DNA from 3 places in the Xanthomonas sp. F14 genome. Region 2 is predicted to be linked to each of the others. Evidence: predicted binding sites of a transcription regulator. Region 2 holds the regulator's gene; each other region holds the start of a gene.

Region 1 (3,261 bases), on a different contig from region 2:
TCGACAATCTTGTTGTTGCTGATGGAGTAGCTGAAGGCCGGTGCGGCGGCGAGCGCCAGCGCGGTGGCCAGTGCGAGCGTACTGGCAGTCCTGAAAATGGACATGGTCATCTCCCTAGCGAACCCGGCTCGACACCCGAACCCGGTGAGGGGGGCATCTTGGTCCGCGGCCGCATCGTTTGGCGTGATCCGGACCACAGAAAGGCGCATTGCCGCACCGGTCACACGCAGGCTGCGGGCCGGGTCGCTTTCGCGCACACTATCGCCGCTGTCGCCTGTCCGCAGGCTGTCCTTTCTGTCCCCGGAGTGTCTTCCAATGTCCTTTCTGCGTGCCGAACTGGCGCAATGGCGCGCCTCGCCTGCGCGCGAACTGATGGCCGGTGCGGTCGCTACCTTTGCGCTGATTCCCGAAGTGATCGCTTTTGCGTTCGTGGCTGGCGTCGACCCGCAAGTAGGGTTGTTCGCGTCGTTCGTGATCGGCATTGTCATCGCGTTCTTCGGCGGCCGCCCGGCGATGATTTCCGCTGCGGCCGGGTCGGTGGCCCTGGTGGCCGCACCGCTGGTGGCCGCACACGGCTTGCCCTATCTGCTGGCGGCCGGGCTGCTGGCCGGTGCGGTGCAGATCCTGTTCGGTCTGTTGCGGCTGGGCGTGCTGATGCGCTTTGTCAGCAGTTCGGTGCGCACCGGCTTCGTCAATGCGCTGGCGGTGCTGATCTTCGCCGCGCAGCTGCCGCATCTGCAGCACGCCAACCTGGCCACCTGGGGCATGTTGGCGTTGGGCCTGCTCATCATCTACGGCCTGCCGCGGCTGCCGCTGCCGGGCGTGTCGGCAATCCCTTCGCCGCTGCTGTGCATCCTGGTGCTGACGGTGCTGGGCTCAGCGTTGCACCTGCCACTGGAGACGGTGGCCGACCTGGGCAAGCTGCCCAACGCACTGCCGGTCCTGCAATGGCCGGCGGTGCCGCTGACGCTGGAGACCTTGCGCATCATCGCCCTGCCGGCGCTGGCCATCGCGATGGTGGGGCTGCTCGAATCGCTGATGACTGCACGCGTGGTCGACGAACTCACCGACACCCCGAGCAACAAGAACCGCGAGTGCACCGGGCTGGGTCTGGCCAACACCGCTGCCAGCCTGTTCGGCGGCATCGCCGGCTGCGGCATGATCGGGCAGACCGTGGGCAACGTGAAATACGGCGGGCGCGGCCGTCTCTCCACCCTGTTCGCCGGGGTGTTCCTGCTGATCCTGATGGTGCTGCTCAAGCCGTGGGTCTCGCAGGTACCGGTGATCGCGCTGGTGGCGATCATGGTGATGGTCTCGGCCGAGACTTTCGACTGGCGTTCGCTGCGCACCGTGGTCACCCATCCGCGCACCTCCAGCGTGGTGATGCTGGCCACCGTGGCGGTGACCCTGGTCACCCGCAACCTGGCCGCCGGGGTGGCGGTGGGAGTGGTATTGAGCGGGGTGTTCTTCACCTTCAAGGTGGCCGGGCTGCTGCAGATCACGCACAGCGACGGCGACGACGGCGTGCGTACCTACCACGTGCGCGGGCAGGTGTTCTTCGCCTCGGCCGACGTGTTCATCGACGCCTTCGACGCGCGCCAGGTGCCCGGCCGGGCAGTGGTGATCGACGTCGGCCGCGCGCATTTCTGGGACATCACCGCGGTGGCGGCGCTGGACAAGGTGGTGCAGCGGCTGCGTCATCATGGGCTGGACGTCCAGGTCAAAGGGCTGAATGCCGGCAGCCGGCGCCTGATGCAGGCGCACGCGCTGGGCGACGATGCGCTGGAGTCCGCACTGCCGTAAGCGCGCTGGTGCGCCGGCCGGTCGTGCGCCTGCACATCCGTGTACGCCGGCTGGCCGTGCGCTGCGCCGGCCGGCGGGCGGACTCAAGTTCGCGCGTTCAGCGCCGATGAACCGGCATCGAGACTGCCGGTAACCCGTCGTGATGCCAGTGCGTTCCAGCCCGAGAGGTGTGCCCGCGTGCCGTGACCGGCGCTGCGGGCCTGCGTCTGCACGCGGGATGGTGCGGCAATGACCACGGCACCGTTGCTGGAACGCATGGTGGACCTGACCGCCATCCGCGATGCCGATCTGCTCGACCTGAGTCTGCTGCGCACCATGCGCGAGGTCTGTGCGTCCGAGGAACTGTCGTTGCTGCGCATCGCGCCAGACGGCCGCACCATGGCCGAAACGCGGCTGCGCGAGGATGGCCGGCTGTCGCTGACGGTGGCCGACATCCACGACGCGCAGATGCGTGCACAACTGGCCGACCTGCATGGGTCGGGCGATGTGGTGCAGTTGCAGCAGGACGGCCGCGCGCTGCTGGTGTACCCGATGATGGAGGCACGCGGCATCCGCACCTGCCTGCGCGTGGGCGGCTCGCGCGCACCCGGCGCCGCCGAACAGGTGATGCTGCAGGGCTTTGCGCGTTTTTTCCAGAATTACCGCAGCCTGCTCGACGATGCCCAGCGCGATGCGTTGACCGGCCTGCGCAACCGCAAGACCTTCGACGATGTGATCCTGCGCCTGTTCGCCGGTGGTGCGGATGCAGCTGCCAGCGAAGGCGTGTGGCTGGGGATCGTTGACATCGATCACTTCAAGCGCGTCAACGACAGCTTCGGCCACCTGTACGGCGACGAGGTGCTGTTGCTGGTTGCGCAGTTGATGCAGCGCTGCTTCCGCCAGGACGATCTGCTGTTCCGCTTCGGCGGCGAGGAGTTCGTGATCGTGTTGCGCGGCGTGGACCGCGACACCGCGGTGAGTCTGTTCGAGCGCTTCCGTATGGCGGTGGCCGAGCAGGTGTTTCCGCAGGTCGGCAAGGTCACGCTCAGTACCGGCATCGTCGAGCTCACCGACGGCCAGTTGATCAGCCAGCTGCTCGACGAGGCCGACAAGGCGCTGTACTGGGCAAAGCAGCACGGCCGCAATCGCACCGAGGTCTACGCCGAACTGGTGGCGAGCGGAAAGATGCAGCAGGTCGCCCAGCAGGTCGGCAGCGTCGACCTGTTCTGAGCGGCAGTGGCGCTGGCGCGACGGCGGGCATCGCCTGTCGTCGTGCATAGCCGATCGAACGCCGCAGTGGCTACACTCCAGGGCTGTTCGGACACTACCTGGGTGCTGCAGTGAAGCGAGTTGTTACCAAACGCGTTGCAATGGGAATGCTGGCGATGGCGGTCTCGACCGCACTGATGGCGGCGACGCCGAGCTTCGATGGCGCGCGCATCTCGCGCGACGTCAAGGAGCTGGCCTCCGATGCCTATG
Region 2 (3,261 bases):
TGGAACTGCTCGAACGCCTGCGCGACTACAAGCTGGTGCTGATCGACACCGCCGGCATGGGCCAGCGCGACCGCGCCCTGGCCGCCCAGCTGAACTGGCTGCGCGCCGCGCACCAGGTCACCTCGCTGCTGGTGCTGCCTGCCAACGCGCACTTTTCCGACCTCGACGAGGTCGTGCGCCGCTTTGCCCACGCCAAGCCCCAGGGCGTGGTGCTGACCAAACTTGACGAGACCGGCCGCTTCGGTAGTGCGCTGTCGGTCGTCGTCGATCACCAAATGCCCATCACCTGGGTGACTGACGGACAGCGGGTCCCCGACGACCTGCACCGCGCCAATGCCGCCAGTCTCGTTCTTCGCCTTGAAGATTTGCGGCGCGCTGCCGATAAGCCCTGTACTCCGGAGCACAACCATGCAGTCGCGTGAATACGCCAAGCTGACCAACGCCTTCCCCCTGTCGGCGACCCGTCCCGAGCCCCTGGGCCCGGTGCGCACCATTGCCGTGACCGGTGGCAAGGGCGGCGTGGGTAAAACCAACATCTCCGCCAACCTGGCCGTGGCGCTGGCCGACATGGGCAAGCGCACGCTGCTGCTGGACGCCGACCTGGGCCTGGCCAACCTGGACGTGGTGCTGGGCCTGTCGCCCAAGTACACCCTGGCCGACCTGATCGCCGGCCGCTGCACGCTGGATGAAGTGATCATCGAAGGCCCCGGCGGCGTGCTGGTGGTCCCGGCCGCCTCCGGTCGCCGCCACATGGCCGAACTGGCCCCGGCCCAGCACATTGGCCTGGTCAACGTGTTCTCCGAGCTGGAGCGCGACCTGGACGTGATGGTCATCGACACCGCCGCCGGCATCACCGACAGCGTGCTGACCTTCTGCCAGGCCGCCCAGGACACCGTGGTGGTGGTCTGCGACGAGCCGGCCTCGATCACCGACGCCTACGCGCTGATCAAGGTGCTCTCGCGCGAACGCGGCGTGGACCGCCTGCAGATCATCGCCAACATGGTGCGCGACCCCAACGAGGGCCGCCTGCTGTACGACAAGCTGTCGCGGGTCTGCGAAAAATTCCTCGGCGACGTGTCGCTGAACTACCTCGGCCACGTGCCGCAGGACGACTGGTTGCGCCTGTCGGTGCAGCGCCAGCAGCCGGTCATCAAGGCCTACCCCGCCAGTCCGTCGGCGCAGGCCATTGCAGAAATCGCTCGCCGTACCTCGCGCTGGCAGGCCCCCACCGTGCCGCGCGGCAATGTCGAGTTCTTCGTCGAACGCATCATCCAACGGGGAGTGGCCGCATGAGCACCGCTACCGCAACCACGGCCAGCGCGCAGTACCGCGCCGTGCAGCGCAACAACGCCAACGACATCGTCACCCAGCACGCCGACCTGGTGCGCCGTATTGCCCACCATCTGGCCGCGCGCCTGCCGGCGAGCGTGGAAGTGGACGATCTGATCCAGGCCGGCATGATCGGCCTGATCGAAGCCTCGCGCAGTTACGACTCCGAACAGGGCGCCTCGTTCGAGACCTATGCCTCGATCCGCATCCGCGGCTCGATGATCGACGAAATCCGGCGTGGCGACTGGGTGCCGCGCTCGGTGCACCGCCGCGCACGCGACGCTGCCGCCGCCGTGCGCAAGATCGAACAGCACACCGGCCGCGCCGCCGCCGCCACCGAAGTGGCCGCCGCGATGGAGATGCCGCTGCCCGACTACCTGCGTCTGATGGAAGATGCCGCCCGCGGCCAGGTGCTGAGCCTGGAGTCGCGGATCGAGGATCACGGCGAGCTGGACACCACCGCCAAGGGCGGCCCCAATCCGCAGCAGATGATGGAGCGTGGCGAATTCGGCCGCGAGCTGGGCAAGGCCATCGGCCAATTGCCCGAGCGCGAGCAGCTGGTGCTGTCGCTGTACTACGAACAGGAATTGAACCTGAAAGAAATCGGCGCCGTGCTCGGTGTCAGCGAATCGCGCGTCTGCCAGATCCATGGCCAGGCGGTGGTGCGTCTGCGCGGCCGCCTCAAGGTCTTCGAACTGGCCGATGCCGGTGTCGAAATTGACGAATGATTTTTTCGCGCATTTTTTAGTGTTAGGAGCTTGATGTGAACAAGAACATGCGGATTTTGATCGTGGACGACTTCTCGACGATGCGACGTATCGTCAAGAATCTGTTGGGCGATCTGGGCTTCACCAATACCGCAGAGGCCGAAGACGGCAACAGCGCATTGGCGGCGTTGCGGGCCGGCCCGTTCGATTTCGTGGTCACCGACTGGAACATGCCCGGCATGACCGGCATCGACCTGCTGCGCAACATCCGCGCCGACGCCAAGCTCAAGCACCTGCCGGTGATGATGGTGACCGCCGAAGCCAAGCGCGAGCAGATCATCGAAGCGGCCCAGTGCGGCGTGAACGGCTACATCATCAAGCCGTTCACCGCACAGACGCTGGAAGAGAAGCTGGGCAAGGTGTTCGAACGTCTGGCGGCGACCGCCTGATGAACGCCACCGTGGAAGCCGATGCCGAACGTGCCGCCCTGATCGAGCGCCTGCAGCACGCGCTCGATGCACTGGAAAGCGGTGACCAGGTCGCCTGGCGGCGCGAGGTGGACCACCTCGCCGCGCTGCGCACGCGCCCGATGATGCAGAGCCTGAGCCGGCTCGCGCGCGAACTCGGGCAGGCGCTGGGCGAGCTGCCCACCGTGCCCGAGGAAGCCGGCGAACTGGACGATGCCTGCTCGCGCCTGGACCACGTGGTGGAAATGACCGAGAAGGCCAGCCATCGCACGCTGGACCTGGTCGAGGAATGCCGCGAGCTGGCCAACCAGCTGCGCGACGGTGGCCTGAACCAGGACCAGGGCGCGCTGATGGACAAGATGCGCCATAACCTGACCGAGCTGTCGCTGGCGCAGAGCTACCAGGACCTGAGCGGCCAGATCATCCGTCGCGTGGCCGGCATCGTGCGGCGCGTGCACGAGGGCTTCGGTGCACTCGGCCTGCCGCCGAAGAATCCCGAGCCGAAGAAAGACGACGGCGGTCTTGCCGGTCCTGCAGTCAAGGGCCTGGACCGTCACGCGGTGTCGCAGGACGACGCCGACGACCTGCTGTCCGGATTGGGGCTGTAACCATGAGTGCTGTTCCAGACGATATTGCTGCCGATTTCATTGTCGAGGCCCAGGAGATCCTGGATCGCCTCGGCGAACAGCTGGTGTCGCTGGAACAGGCACCGGACGAAGCCGACCAGCTCAACGCGGTGTTCCGCGGCTTCCACACGC
Region 3 (3,261 bases), on a different contig from region 2:
GGCCACGTCCACGGTGTGGCGCAGCGCGGCGTCGCCACCGGCGTGGCCGTGGGTCTCGTTGAGGCGGCGGAAGTCGTCCAGATCCAGCATCGCCACGCACAAGGGTTGCCCGCCGCGCTGGGTGCGTGCGGCCTCACGCTGGAACAGTTCCTCGAAGCCACGGCGGTTCAGCGCGCCGGTCAGCTGGTCTTCGCGCACCAGCCCGGCCACGTCCTTGAGTTCCTGTTCGAGCGAGGCGATGCGCTGCTCGGCGTCCTCGACCTGGCGGCGTGCGGCCAGCAGCTCGTCGCGTGCGGCCAGCGCCTGCGCCTGCACCCCGGCAGTGTCCTGCAGCACGTCCTGCAACAGCCGGTTGAGGTCGGGAATGCTGCGAGCGTCGCCGATCGCCTGCGAATAGCCGGCAACGCGATCGTGGTACTCGCCGGTGCTGGTGGCCATGCCGTCGAGCCGGTCGACGAAGGACACCATCATCTCGCGCATCGCGGTCTTGGAGTCGGCAATGCCTTGCTTGAGCAGGCCTTGCTTGTAGATGACCTCGCGCAAGGTGCCGCGTGCCTGTTCGATCGAGCTGACATCCAGCGGCCCGGAGATCAACTGCCGCACCACCGAGATCTGGCCCTGCAGCCAGCTGCGATCGTCGAGCAGTTCGCCGACGTTCTCCAACAGCAGGTCGAACAGGCCGAGCAGCAGGTTCTGCTGCTCGCTGGCATCTTCGGCACGCAGGCCGATCTGATGACTGAGTTCGCGCAGGCGCTGTTCCAGCGTGATCAGCTCATGGCCGGGGCGCCAGTGGCGCAGTGCCGATGCCAGGGTCTGCGCTTCCTCGGCCAGTTCCGGGCTGCGTTGCAGCAGCGTGGCCAGGGCATTGCCCAGCGCGTGCCGCAGCAGGTCGCGCAGTTGTTCGGCTTCGGTGCGTCCTTCGGCCAGCGAGTCGCCGGTATCGATGGTGCGGATGTACTTGTCGATCAGTTGCCGCAGGGTGCGGCCGTAGCCGGGCCAGTCGCCGGCCGCATAGGCTGCGCTCAGGCGCACGCCCATGTCGCCGAGTTCGCCATGCAGGCTGGTGATGCCTTCGGCGAAGGCCAGCAGCAAGGCCTCCGGATGCGCGGCATGCGAGAACAGGCGCATCAACAGGGCGGTGGCGGCCGCCGGGTCGTGCGCGCCGGACTTGTTCTTGGCCGGCACCAGCTGATGCGCGGCCAGGCCATGCCCGCCGCCGATCACGCTGGGCAGGGCGGCGGCCGGGCGCGCGCTGTCCGCGCCGCCCCAGGGCAACAGGCGGCGCAGCCCGCCACGTGGGCGGCTTGGGAGTTCAGGCTGGTCTGCCATGCGCCGGGGTCTCGGAAAGTCGTGGTGCCATTGCGGGTTATCGGCGCGCGGGCGTCGCGCTTAAGCGGTCTGGGCAGGTCTGCGCAGTTCCGGCAGGCAGCCCCAATGCCAGGCAGTGGACGACAGCGGTCCTGCGTGCGCGGCTGAACAAGTCATGCGGGTGATGGCGGGCGCCGCCGTCGTTGCCCGCTTTCGGTGCGTTTCAACCACCGCGCACCACGGCAGGGATGTCATCGCACTGCAATGCGCCGCTTATGCCTTTAGAGCTACGCAACCATGCGCAAGGGAATGTAGATGTCGCAGAAAAGTCAGCACGTATTCACGCATATTTTATTTGCCCGGGGTGTAGATTCGTCCCAAGGACAACGTGGAGTACGCGCGTTGGCCCCGCTCCTCATTCGTAGCAGGTCGTCTGGCTGAATCGGCAGATGATGGTTGTCGCTTCGCTGTTTTTCCGTCTCCACCCACCTTACGACGGACGTTTAGATGGTTGCCATGATGCCGCTTCACGCTACTACCGCACGCTTAGAGCGCAGCACGATGCTCCCGACTCTGAAGAAGAGCGGGCGACCGCGTGATGCGCGTGGCCGCTTCATTCGCCATCACGAGCGCCTGCCGGTGTCGCCGGCCGATACCCGCGGCGCCTTGTTCGTGGTGTCGGAGATGGCGGACTTCATCAAGGCGGGCGGTCTGGGCGATGTGGCTGCGGCGCTGCCACGCGCGCTGCGCCATCGCTACGACATCCGTGTGCTGATCCCCGGCTACCGGGCGGTGCTGGCGCGGGCGGGCAAGGTGGAGATCGTCGGCCGGGTGCTGGCGCATGCCGCACTGCCGGCCTGCGACATCGGCCGCATCGTGCAATCGGACGGGCTGCCGATCTACATCCTGCTGTCCAAGGAATTGTTCGAACGCGACGGCTCGCCCTACGTGAGCACCAGCGGCTCGGAATTCGAAGACAACGCGATCCGCTTTGCCACCTTGTCGCATGCCGCTGCGCAGATCGCCGCCGGCCATGCCGGACTGGGCTGGAAGCCGCGCCTGCTGCACCTCAACGACTGGCCGTGCGCACTGGCTGCCGCCTATGTGCGCTGGTCCGGCGGCACCACGCCGTGCCTGTTGACCATCCATAACCTGGCCTACCAGGGCCTGGTGCCGTATTCGATGGCCGCCGCGCTGGGCATCCCGGCCGAGCGTGTGGCCGAGCTGGAGTTCTACGGGCAGATGTCGTTCCTGCGCGGCGGCATCGTGCATGCCGACCACGTCAACACGGTCAGCGTCAGCTATGCCCAGCAGATCACCGGCCCGGCGCAGGGCTGTGGCCTGGACCGCCTGCTGGCCGGCCGCGCCGCCAAGGGCGCGTTGACCGGCATCGTCAACGGCATCGACGCCAGCTGGGACCCGCGTACCGACGAATATCTGGACACGCACTTCAGCGTCAATCAGTGGCAGGGCCGTCAGGCCAACGCGGCGCAGGTGCGCAAGGCCTTCGGGCTGCGCGAGAGCACCGGCCCGCTGTTCGCGGTGGTGTCGCGGCTGGTGCACCAGAAGGGCCTGGACCTGATCTGCGAGGTCGCCCCGCAGATCGTGGCGGCCGGCGGCCAGATCGCGGTGATCGGCGGTGGCGAGCCGGAGATCGAGCAACAGGTCGCCGAGCTGACCCGGCGCTATCCGGGCCAGGTCGGTGCCTTCATCGGCTTTGAAGAGGGCCTGGCGCGGCGCATGTTCGCCGGTGCCGACTTCCTGCTGATGCCATCGCGCTTCGAGCCGTGCGGCTTGAGCCAGATGTATGCACAACGCTTTGGCTGCCTGCCGATCGCGCACGCCACCGGTGGTCTGATCGACACGGTGGATGACGGCGTCACCGGCTTTTTGTTCCAGCACGCCAGCGTGGAAGCGTTGCGCCGCTGCCTGGAGCGCGCATTCCGCACCTTC

What was found. Region 2 encodes FliA, which starts transcription of late flagellar genes. Its sites were predicted from a motif close to TAAAGTTTNNCNNNCNNNGGCCGATAA; they were not measured.
Region 1: the regulator FliA is predicted to act here: its motif matches at 1,887-1,913, upstream of GGR73_RS12905 (GGDEF domain-containing protein).
Region 3: the regulator FliA is predicted to act here: its motif matches at 1,367-1,393, upstream of GGR73_RS14050 (GGDEF domain-containing protein).

The regions. Positions count from the first base shown of each region.
Region 1 is NZ_JACHOM010000003.1:349,272-352,532, reverse strand. It holds gene GGR73_RS12915 (cellulase family glycosylhydrolase) at 1-104, opposite strand, end outside; gene GGR73_RS12910 (SulP family inorganic anion transporter) at 316-1,803, shown strand; gene GGR73_RS12905 (GGDEF domain-containing protein) at 2,032-3,012, shown strand; gene GGR73_RS12900 (M28 family metallopeptidase) at 3,159-3,261, shown strand, end outside.
Region 2 is NZ_JACHOM010000001.1:1,093,165-1,096,425, reverse strand. It holds gene flhF (flagellar biosynthesis protein FlhF) at 1-422, shown strand, start outside; gene GGR73_RS04785 (MinD/ParA family protein) at 409-1,293, shown strand; gene GGR73_RS04780 (RNA polymerase sigma factor FliA) at 1,290-2,057, shown strand; gene cheY (chemotaxis response regulator CheY) at 2,093-2,485, shown strand; gene GGR73_RS04770 (protein phosphatase CheZ) at 2,485-3,111, shown strand; gene GGR73_RS04765 (chemotaxis protein CheA) at 3,114-3,261, shown strand, end outside.
Region 3 is NZ_JACHOM010000003.1:623,043-626,303, reverse strand. It holds gene GGR73_RS14050 (GGDEF domain-containing protein) at 1-1,329, opposite strand, end outside; gene glgA (glycogen synthase GlgA) at 1,816-3,261, shown strand, end outside.